Regions from separate parts of the Pseudoalteromonas sp. McH1-42 genome, predicted to be linked through region 2. Evidence: riboswitches for the same ligand, from Rfam matches in the RefSeq annotation. Region 2 holds a riboswitch; the other holds the start of a gene.
The links. Region 2 has a riboswitch for lysine ahead of dapA (4-hydroxy-tetrahydrodipicolinate synthase). Riboswitches for the same ligand answer to the same signal wherever they lie in the genome.

Region 1: another riboswitch for lysine. It lies ahead of lysC (lysine-sensitive aspartokinase 3); the one in region 2 lies ahead of dapA (4-hydroxy-tetrahydrodipicolinate synthase).

Annotation. Positions count from the first base shown of each region.
Region 1 covers NZ_JAKRFU010000030.1:3,010-8,196, forward strand. Annotated here, with positions in the region: gene MHN31_RS21190 (hypothetical protein) at 1-317, opposite strand, end outside; gene MHN31_RS21195 (hypothetical protein) at 326-1,582, opposite strand; gene nhaD (sodium:proton antiporter NhaD) at 1,740-2,987, shown strand; lysine riboswitch at 3,105-3,278, shown strand; gene lysC (lysine-sensitive aspartokinase 3) at 3,363-4,709, shown strand; gene MHN31_RS21210 (DUF924 family protein) at 4,800-5,187, shown strand, end outside.
Region 2 covers NZ_JAKRFU010000013.1:177,229-182,415, forward strand. Annotated here, with positions in the region: gene MHN31_RS13575 (hypothetical protein) at 40-654, shown strand; gene MHN31_RS13580 (response regulator) at 638-2,392, opposite strand; lysine riboswitch at 2,567-2,743, shown strand; gene dapA (4-hydroxy-tetrahydrodipicolinate synthase) at 2,857-3,753, shown strand; gene MHN31_RS13590 (2,3,4,5-tetrahydropyridine-2,6-dicarboxylate N-succinyltransferase) at 3,764-4,504, shown strand; gene MHN31_RS13595 (PLP-dependent decarboxylase) at 4,504-5,187, shown strand, end outside.

The sequences.
Region 1 (5,187 bases), on a different contig from region 2:
ACTTCGTCAAACAAAGCACGTAGCGGGTCTTTACCTTGGTTGGCAAAGTGCTCGATCAGGATAAAGACAGTCAGGGCAATGGCACGGGAGATCTTCCCCATGTTAGGTGTGCTTTCATCGCTGGCCAGATAATAGAAGCCACGACTGTCGTGTTGTAGGTCGTGGCCAAGGGCGCTGAACAGTGCCTGATACGACTCTATGTGTTGATCCAACTCTTGCCACTGTGTCGTGTCCTGCTCGCTGATATGATAGCCACTGACCAATTTCTTATTGATCGCCTGTAACTGACTGAGTTCGTCTAAATTAATGTGTGTCATGGTATGTACTAATTCTGGTTATCTGATTGCTTGTCCGTTGCACTGAACGGATAAAGTCGAATGCGGGTATTGGCGATTTGCATTGTCTGTTGTTGCTCGTCTTGGGCGATATCGAGTTCTGGATCGCTGATCAGCTTTTGGTACAGGAACAGCATTTCATCCGCTTCCAGTGCCGGATATTGATCACTCAAAAAGCTAAGCAAGGCGGTACGCTTTTTACCGGACCCTTTAAACGATTTACGCACGTCCGAATAATCCGGAATATTGGGGCTTTGATATGCAGGCACATCCTGCTGATCCGGCAATTGATATTCCTCGTGTTCGAACTCGCTAAGGCTGGCCATATAAGCCACCATATGACGTTGCTGACCCAGGCTGAAACGCTGTATGTCTGAGACAAAGTAGGGCTGCACCGGGCTGAGCATACGATCAACGCCATTTTTACGGACCAAGCCTAGGACTTTTGCCGCCTGGCGGGTAATGAGTGTGTTGCGTCTGAGTTCTTCGCGCAGTGGCATCAGCATATCGGCACTTTTACCTAAGCTCTCACGCCCGATCAGGTGCATATCGAGGATCCGGGTACGCAATTGCTCGAGCATTCGTTTGTCCTGTGCACCACGGCCAAGTTGTTCGATTTGCGCGATCTGTTCACTGATCTGATGCTCTATAGTCGTAAAGCAGGCTTGGAAGGGCCCGTGGATATCGACCATTTCCAGCATTGGCTCGATATATTCATCAAATGCTTCAATCACGGCGCGATAGCGTTTTTGCAAAGACAGATTACCTTGATCTGATTTGGCCTGTTCCACCAGGTTCATGATGGCGCTTTCATTATGATGATACAGCTTGACGATTTTGCGCACGCGCTCATCCATAATACGACTAAAACGACGCAGCTCACTGTGATCACCTTCATCGCCTGCCTGGGCCAAGCGTTCTCCCAGTCGTTGCAGATCTTTAACTAATACTGTGATTTCTTCAGCCAGGCCAAGGTGTTCTTCCTGTAATAAAAAACTAGCGAAGTCGGCCACGGCTCGGTTAATTTCGAGTTGCGATGATTTGGCCAGAGGAATAATTATTTCCTGGTTTAGTAACCGATTGGTTTCTCTATAAATACGTTCACTTGACCAGTTTGGGTTTTTCAATTTGATGATGTTTTGCACATCTTTTAGGCTGAAATCGGCCATCTTAAAGCGTTTAAAAAGCAGCTCCAGGACGCCCCAGTGTTCATTCAGCGTATTTAATACTTTTTTGGCTGGGATCATAGCTTTCCAGTGTGTATCAATTTTGTGACGGTATCAGGTAAGAAAATTGTCATAATGTGTAACTACTCATGGCACAGTGTGCTGCTAAGTGTTAGACTCCGCGCCGATTACGTTACTCTTCACAATTTTTACTTTTAATTACAGGTTGTTTACGCATATGGTCACGCCCATTATCCTAACCCTGATAGCGGTCGCTTTTGTGCTTATCGTTATAGAGGATATTATCCATGTAAACAAGGCCAAAACGACCCTTTTTTTTGGCACTTTATGTTGGATTATCCTATTTATCTCTCCGATCCATGGCGAAAGCTCAGAAACTATACAACATCGGCTCGATCACAACATTCTGGAAATCGCCACATTGTGGTTATTCCTGATGGCTGCGATGACCTTTGTTGCTTACCTTAATTCCAAAGGTTTTATACAAAACATTGTGCATCGTGTGATGCCAACTCAGATCAGCGAACGTAAAATGATGTTCCTGGTTGGCGGTTTTGCTTTCTTGTTTTCTTCGATTTCTGACAACATTACTGCGACACTTATTTCGCTCGCTGTGGTCATGTCACTCAAACTCGACCCGAAAAAGCTGATTAAGTATGCCACACTGATCATCTTTAGTGTTAACTCAGGCGGTGTATCGCTCATCACCGGTGATGTCACGACACTGATGATTTTCCTGGCTGGCAAGGTCACCATTCCCGATCTCCTGCTGCTGGTTGCGCCTTCGATTGTCAGTGTGTTGCTGCTGGCTACGCTGTTGTCCATTGGCATGAAAGATCAACTGGTATTCGAAAAGCAAGCGCTGCGTCGGATAGAGAAAACGGACATCACGATTGCCGTTATCTTTATGACTACCGTACTCACCACGCTGTACCTGAGCGTGCAATATCAAGTCCCACCTATGCTGACTTTCCTGTGTGGCCTGTCAGTGATGTTTTTGATGGCGCAGTTTCTGATGCGCAAGAAAGACGTCAACAAAAAGATCATCGATTATATTCGTGAGATAGAGTACGACACTTTGCTGTTTTTCGTCGGTGTATTGTTGCTGGTTGGGGCACTGAAAGAGGTGGGTGTCCTGAATATGTTTACCCAGTTGTATGAATTCATTGATCCTCAGTATGCCAGTTACCTCGTTGGCCTGATGAGTGCTGCGGTAGATAACGTACCTCTGACGGCTGCGTTGTTAAAGGCGGACATTGTCATGAGCCCTCAGCAGTGGCTGACTTTTACTTATGCAACGGGTGTCGGTGGCTCCATGCTGATTATCGGCTCTGCCGCGGGGATCATTGCCATGAGTAAAGTAAAAGCACTAACTTTTACTAGCTACTTAAGAATGAGCCTGTACTTGTTAATTGCCTATACGGCGGGCTATGCGGGCGCCTATTTTATGGGGCAATTTATTTAAACTTTGGTGACAGGGGCAATTTTGTGCTTGACACCTAGACGTCTAAAAGATACCTTTTTCAAGCCCGCTTAAAATGCGGGCTTTTATTTTGCCAGGATTCAGTTAAACCCTGGCAAAATAAACAGAAGAGGCGCGATGCTTAGGTAGCTGATGTGAGGTGACGATTACCCGTGACCATCAGTGAGGGAAGTACTCGCCGAGAAAAGTCAGGTTGCGTCAGCGTGATTTTTCGGTCCTTGAGGTTGAATCCTCGGGACTGTCACCGTTTTCAGGTGGAGAGCTTCTGGCAGAGGTCATTTCTTTATGGTTAGTCCATCCTATTGCCAAGTTCTCCTTATTGATGTTGATCGCCCAGTGTGATCCCAAGGAGATAAAATGAATTCCCAGTATGTCGTTGCTAAATTTGGTGGCACCAGTGTTGCAAACTTCGAAGCCATGCAGCGATGCGCCACGATAGTCCACGATGATCCGAATGTGCGTGTTGTGGCCGTGAGCGCGAGCGCCGGTGTGACGAATCACCTGGTAACTCTGACGCAGCAAAAAGTCGACGCAGAGGCACGCCAGGCACTGTTTCAGTCTGTTATGGATATTCAACAGAGTATTCTGGCACGTCTAACGCTCGATGCTGATCTGGAAGCGGGGTTTAATGCAACACGGAATGCCTTTCACGCACTTGCTCAATTACCTGCGCTGGATGCACAGCAGTGTGACGAAATGCTGAGTTTTGGAGAGCGCTTTTCATCTTATCTGTTTACTCAGGTACTGAGAGATTTAGGGGTCGCCTGCAGCCGATTTGATGTGCGACAGGTGCTTAAAACGGACCGCCAGTTTGGTAAGGCAGTGCCAGATATTGACGCAACACGTGAAGCCGCCGAGGCTCATTTAATCCCCTTATTGCAGGAGCAAGTGGTGGTCACGCAAGGGTTCATAGGCAGTGATAATCAGGGACAAACCACCACGTTGGGACGTGGCGGATCTGATTACAGTGCGGCGCTACTGGCTGAGGCAATTGCAGCACGCAGTGTACATATCTGGACGGATGTCGTAGGTATCTTCAGTACAGATCCGCGTTTGTGCCAAAAAGCGCAGCCAATTGCCCGGTTGAGCTTTGATGAAGCCGCAGAAATGGCAACCTTTGGTGCTAAAGTGCTACATCCTGCAACGATATTACCTGCCAGCCGCAGCGGAATATCAGTGTTTGTGGGCTCAAGTAAAGACCCGCATGCTGGTGGGACCTGGATTGAAAAGAACAACCGCTCGGAACCTGGGATCCGTGCAGTTACACAACGTAAGAACCAGATCCTCTTAACACTGAAGAGCCCGGAAATGCTACTTGCAAGTGGTTTTCTGGCACGTATATTCACCATTCTGAGTGCATATAATATTTCGGTTGATTTGGTAACCACTTCTGAGATTAGCGTCGCATTGACGCTGGACAATGCGCCAAATGCCGCACGCCCCGAGCTGGCGCAGGCTTGCCTGGATGAGCTGGGAGAGTTTTGTCAGGTCAGTGTCGAAAACAATTTGACACTGGTGGCTATGATAGGCTCTGAGATCCAGCTGCGTCATGGTGAAGCGAGTCTGATGCAGGTACTGGCAGATTTTAATATTCGCCTGATCTGTCACGGTGCAAGTCGCCATAATCTGTGCTTTTTGGTTGAGCAAACGGAATCGGATGCAGTCGTGCAGGCGATCCACAGCCGATTACTGGAAGCGGCATAATTCAGGGGTCTGGCAAGTCAGACTGGACACTTTATCACGAGCGGGTAATACTCGCTCTGATACCGAAATCAATTACTCACAGGTGTGTCCATGGAATATCAGGAAATTTATCAGTTCTGGTTTGTCGAATGTCAGGAACAGGATTGGTGGCAAAAGTCGATACAGTTCGACAATAAAATCACGACGCGGTTTGCCCACATACACCAGCAGGCTGTGGCCGGGGAATTGGCTGAATGGCGAAAGACTGCGGTGGGGGCGCTGTGTGAAATCATTGTACTCGATCAGTTTTCGCGCAATATGTTCCGCGACACGCCGGCAGCGTTTGCCAGTGATCCGCTGGCTTTGTGTTTAGCCCAGCACGCCGTTGAAAAAGGGTTTGATCAGCAACTAGAGAAAACCCAGCGCACCTTTTTGTATTTACCCTACATGCACAGTGAAAGTCTGAGCGTACATCAGCAGGCGGATGCCTTGTTTAAAT
Region 2 (5,187 bases):
CATACAGATATCAATACGACAGAATGGAAGAACAACAGGATGAGAAAAAAACTGATAACTGCGGCACTGTTGGTGCTAAGTGCCACCGCTCAGGCTAAAGAGTCACGCACATTAACACACTCTTTTGAACTGGCCGACAGCACAGAGCTCGAGATCCAGTTTCCGATTGGTAAATTAGAAACACACACGCATTCAGGCAAAACCATCGAGGTCACCATTGAACTCGAACCCGTCGAGCATGACATAGATAAAGTGACGGATGCACTGGAAGACTTGCAGCTGGCAAGCCACCGGGCAGGCAACGAGCTTAGCCTGCACCTCAACAGTAAATATGTAAAACAACACTGGACAGTAAAAGTCCCTGAGTCGATGGAGCTGGATGTCGAAGTGGATGTCGGCAATGTCAAACTACTCGGATTAAACAATGATGCCGATGTCGAAGTGGGAGTCGGCAATGTCACGATAGAAACAGACGCCAAAGACTTCCGACGTGTGCGATTCGATTCCGGAGTCGGCAAAACCAAGCTATCCGACTTGCCAGGTAACGCAGAAACGGAACGCAACATGGTCGGTGAAACCTTACGCTATCATGGCCAGGGTGAGCATAGCCTGGACATCGAAGTCGGTGTTGGCAACATTAAGTTGCGTCGCTAAGGGTCAGAATTTTGTGCAGGGCGCGCTCCAGCGCCCCTTTTTCAACAGGCTTAAACAAATAATCGGTCGCGCCAAGCTGCACGGCCGATTTAATGGCCTGCTCTGAGGTATTCGCAGTCAGTACCAAAATTGGCGTCGACAACATCAGCGTCTGACGGATCTCTTTAATGGCTTTAAAACCATCCATAATCGGCATATTCAGATCCATCAGGATCACATCAAAAGACTGGTGCGCCAGTACCTCTATGGCCTGTCCACCATGGCTCGCATGAATACTGGTTAGCTCCATGTTATCCAACATTTTTTCAATGATTTTGGCATTCAATTGATTGTCTTCCACCAACAACACTTTATGGCGGGCCAGTCCGCTTACCGGCTCCGGCTCCGGGAGTCGCTTCAGCGGCAAGCTCAGCGATGCTTTTGTGCCATGCGGTTCACAGGGTAAAAAAGTCAACTCACCAGACATAATCGCCAGCAACAAGTTACAACGCGCTAACCCCAGTTGCAGCCCCTGATAATGGTGCCCGTCCGGGCTAGTCCCCGATGCAGACGCTTTGATCTGCGCCACGTTAAATCCGGAGCCACTGTCTTCTACTTCACAGTAAAAACGCCAGTTCAACTCATCTTCTTCCGGATTGACTGGCTCCACGCGGGCGGACAGCCTCACCGTGCCCTGCTCGGTGAATTTAACAGCATTATCGAGTAGCTGACCAATGACCCAGCTCAGGCGTTCATGATCACAGGCAAATATTTTTTCGGTATGGCTACTAAAGTGATAGCTAAAATCCAGGCCTTTCTCTCTGGCCAACAGACGATAAGTAGCAACAGGCTGACCCAGGGTATCGGTCAGCCTGGCCGGGTGACAATTTAACTCTGGTTGCTGTTCGTCAGACAAGCGATTGTAGTCCTCCACAGACGCGATCAGCGCCTTCAGTTGCTGGGCCGCTTTATTCGCTTGGGCAAGGTAGCTGTCACGCTGTGATTCCTGATACAAATGCAGATACCCCAGCACGGCCTGCAAGGGTGTCCGCAATTCATGACTGGCACGGGCCAGAAACATGGCGCGACTTTGATTAGCATGTTCTGCTTTGAGACGCGTTTGCTGCAAGCGGTCTATCGCGCTGGTGATACTGCGTTCCATGGGGAAGAATATCCACTTAATCTCAGCGAGCAGCAAAGCCAACCCCAGTAACCACATTAGCAGCTGCAGGTTTCTCAGTTTCTCAAGCTTTTCATTGGTGAACTGCTCAAACAACAACACCGCATGATCTAAGTCCTGCAACAACAGTTGAGAGCGGGTATGGATCTCCTGGATCTGATCCAAATTAGGCTGATTGGCAACCCCGGACAACAACGCCACATATTGTCTTAGTTGCTTGTCCAAATCACCCGGCTGCGCAAAATACCATTGATAAAGCTCTGCATTCAGGTGCTTGTATTGCTCGCCATCGCGCAGGAGCAAAAAATCATGGTTCGCTTGCATAAGCTGCAGCGCATTGTTCAGTGCCTGACGATCTGCCGTCACATTGTGTTCGCGCATGATGATGACATACTCCAGATGCAATGCCGCCTTTTGCGACAACATGCGCTGCATACCTGCAACATTGATCACTCTGGCAACCTGCTTTTGCTGCTCCAGCAGATACAAGGTCAGGCCCGTCGTCATCGTCAACACCAGCAACATGATCACCAGCGCGACCAGGTACTTCAGGCGATAGCGTGTAACCAGATTGTCCAAATTATCCCTCCCAAAAACCAGCCAGATCATCCAGGCGCCAGACTCTTTCCCAGTTTAGATTAAATTTCAAACTTTTGCTGAGAGTGACTTGACACCCAGACGGCCAAAATGTTTCAATGCGCCCGTACCCTATTTTATCCAGACGGCCATGCATCTAAAAAGTGTGGACGTCTTAGGGCTGGAAGAGGTGCGTTATTCAGGTATTTGAGTGGAGGAGAGCAAACTCCCGTGAAACTCAAAGAGGGGAATTAACGCCGAGAAGCACTGCGCTTTGCTTGCGTACTGCTTCGGGCGACTGGGTTGAATCCCAGCGACTGTCACCAACACATTTGGTGGAGAGCTTCTGGTCTTAGAAACAATATGGCCAGCAGCCTATTCTTTTTAAGTCCATTGCTCTTCGAATTTTAAACGGTTCGGAGTAGGACACTTTCCTGACTACCGGACCAGCAAGAAGTTCGGTAGAGATGAAATCACACATTCAGTTATCTGATCAGTTATCTGACTACCCGTTATGGACGGCCCTTGTCACGCCTTTTGACGCGTGCGATCAGGTCGATTATCACAGTTTACAGCAACTCGTTGCTCAGCAAGTTGAGGCTAACAATGGTATTTTACTGCTTGGCAGTACCGGAGAAGGCCTGGCCCTGACTCTGCCCGAGCAGAAAAAAATCGTTGAGTTTGTCTGTGCACTTGCGCCTCAGGTACCTATTATGGTTGCCGTCGGCGGCATCAATCTGGCTGCTCAGCTGGAGTGGGTCGAGTTTTGTAATACCCAAAAGATCGACGCGCTGTTGCTCGGCTCCCCATTATACGCCAAACCCGGTGTTGTTGGTCAGACCCATTGGTTTGATACGCTGCTCAGTGCAGCAAACGTCCCCTGCATGATCTACAACGTACCAGGACGTAGCGCCGTTGCCATTGCACCTGAAGTGCTGACGAATCTGGCACATCATGACAACCTGTGGGCGCTCAAAGAAGCCAGTGGTGATATAGCCACGTTTGAAGCGTTTCGTCGCGCCTTACCCAGCCTAGCGATATACAGCGGTGATGATGCATTGCTGCCTTACTTTGCACAGGCAGGCGCAGCCGGATTGGTGTCTGTGGCATCGAATGCCTGGCCCAGCCAAACTGCCGAATTTGTCCGCCGTGCGCTCAGTGGCACCAGCCCTAACCTATTCACCACCTGGGCCGATGCCATCAGCAGCCTGTTTGCCGTTGCCAACCCTATCCCGGTAAAGACACTGATGCATTTACAGGGCACGCTGACGACGCCCCATCTGAGGCCACCGCTCACACATCTGGAATTAACCAATCATGCGGCACTGAATGCTGCGAACGAACAGATTTTATCCTGGAATTAAGAGGCTCCCTATGACCTGGTCAACACTATTAGATAATTTAGAAAATGGTTCACAACGTGCTGCAAACCAAGACGAACACGGCAACTGGCATGCTAATGTCGAAGTCAAAGAAGGTATTTTAGCGGCTTTCCGTGCGGGTCAAAATACCGAATACCCGGGTGGTTTTGTAGACAAAGACAATCTGGCTCCCCGTGGTTTTGCCGCCGAAGATGCCGTCCGTATGGTGCCCGGAGGCAGCAGCGTACGTCGTGGTGCTTATGTTGCTTCTGGCACTATCATTATGCCACCAGCCTATGTCAACATTGGCGCATACATTGATACCGGTACTATGGTCGACAGCCACGCACTGGTTGGGTCTTGCGCCCAGATTGGTAAAAATGTGCATTTAAGTGCTGCTGTTCAGATTGGCGGCGTATTAGAGCCAGTCGGTGCCAGCCCGGTCGTGGTTGAAGACGATGCGTTCATTGGTGCAGGCTGTGTGCTGGTTGAAGGCGTAGTCGTAAAACGCGGTGCAGTGCTGGCACCGGGTGTTCGCCTGTCTGCCAGCATTCCAGTGTATGACTGTGTGAATGAGCGTACCCTGGAAAAAGGGGAAGCCATTCCGCCTTTTGCCATTGTGATTCCGGGGTCGCGTCCAGCATCCAGTGACTGGGCCAAAGCACAGGGGCTGAGCATGTCCTGTGCACTAATTGTGAAATACCGTGACGAACAAAGTGATGCGTCGTTAGAACTCGAAGAGGTACTACGCTAATGACCACACTGAGTACGCCACTGCGTGAGCAACTGACTGCACTGTGCCCTGATCTGGACATCCCATTTTTCGTCTACGACCTGGATGCACTGAGCGCACATGTTAATCACCTGACCACCCAAAACGTGGTCAAGCTCTGGTATGCCGTTAAAGCCAATCCGTTATCCAGTGTCCTCAAAACACTGGACACAGCCGGCTTCAACTTTGACGTTGCCAGCCGGGGAGAGCTCACACAGGTATTGGCCCAGGACATTGCGGCCGAACGCGTACTCAACACCGGGCCGGCCAAGTCCCCGGCCCAGATCCAGCATTTTCTCGATGCTGGTGTCACCACCTTTGTTGCTGAAAGCCTGAATCAAGTGCGCTGGCTGAACGACGCAGCACAGCAGCATCAGCTGACGCTAACTGTGCTACTTCGCGTGCAGCTGCGCTGGCCGGCAGGAGACAAAAATCCACTTGGCGGCGACAGCCTGACCCCATTTGGGCTCGGCTGTGACCAATGGCAGCAACTGACTTTACGTGACTACCCTGCACTGGATTTTGCAGGTCTGCATATTTTTCAATGGGGTAACATGCTCGACGCCACCAAGCTGGCCAGCCTGTGGCAACAAATGGTGCCCCCACTGACTGAGCTGAGCCAGCAGCTGGGTATGACCCTGAGGATCTTAGATCTGGGTGGCGGA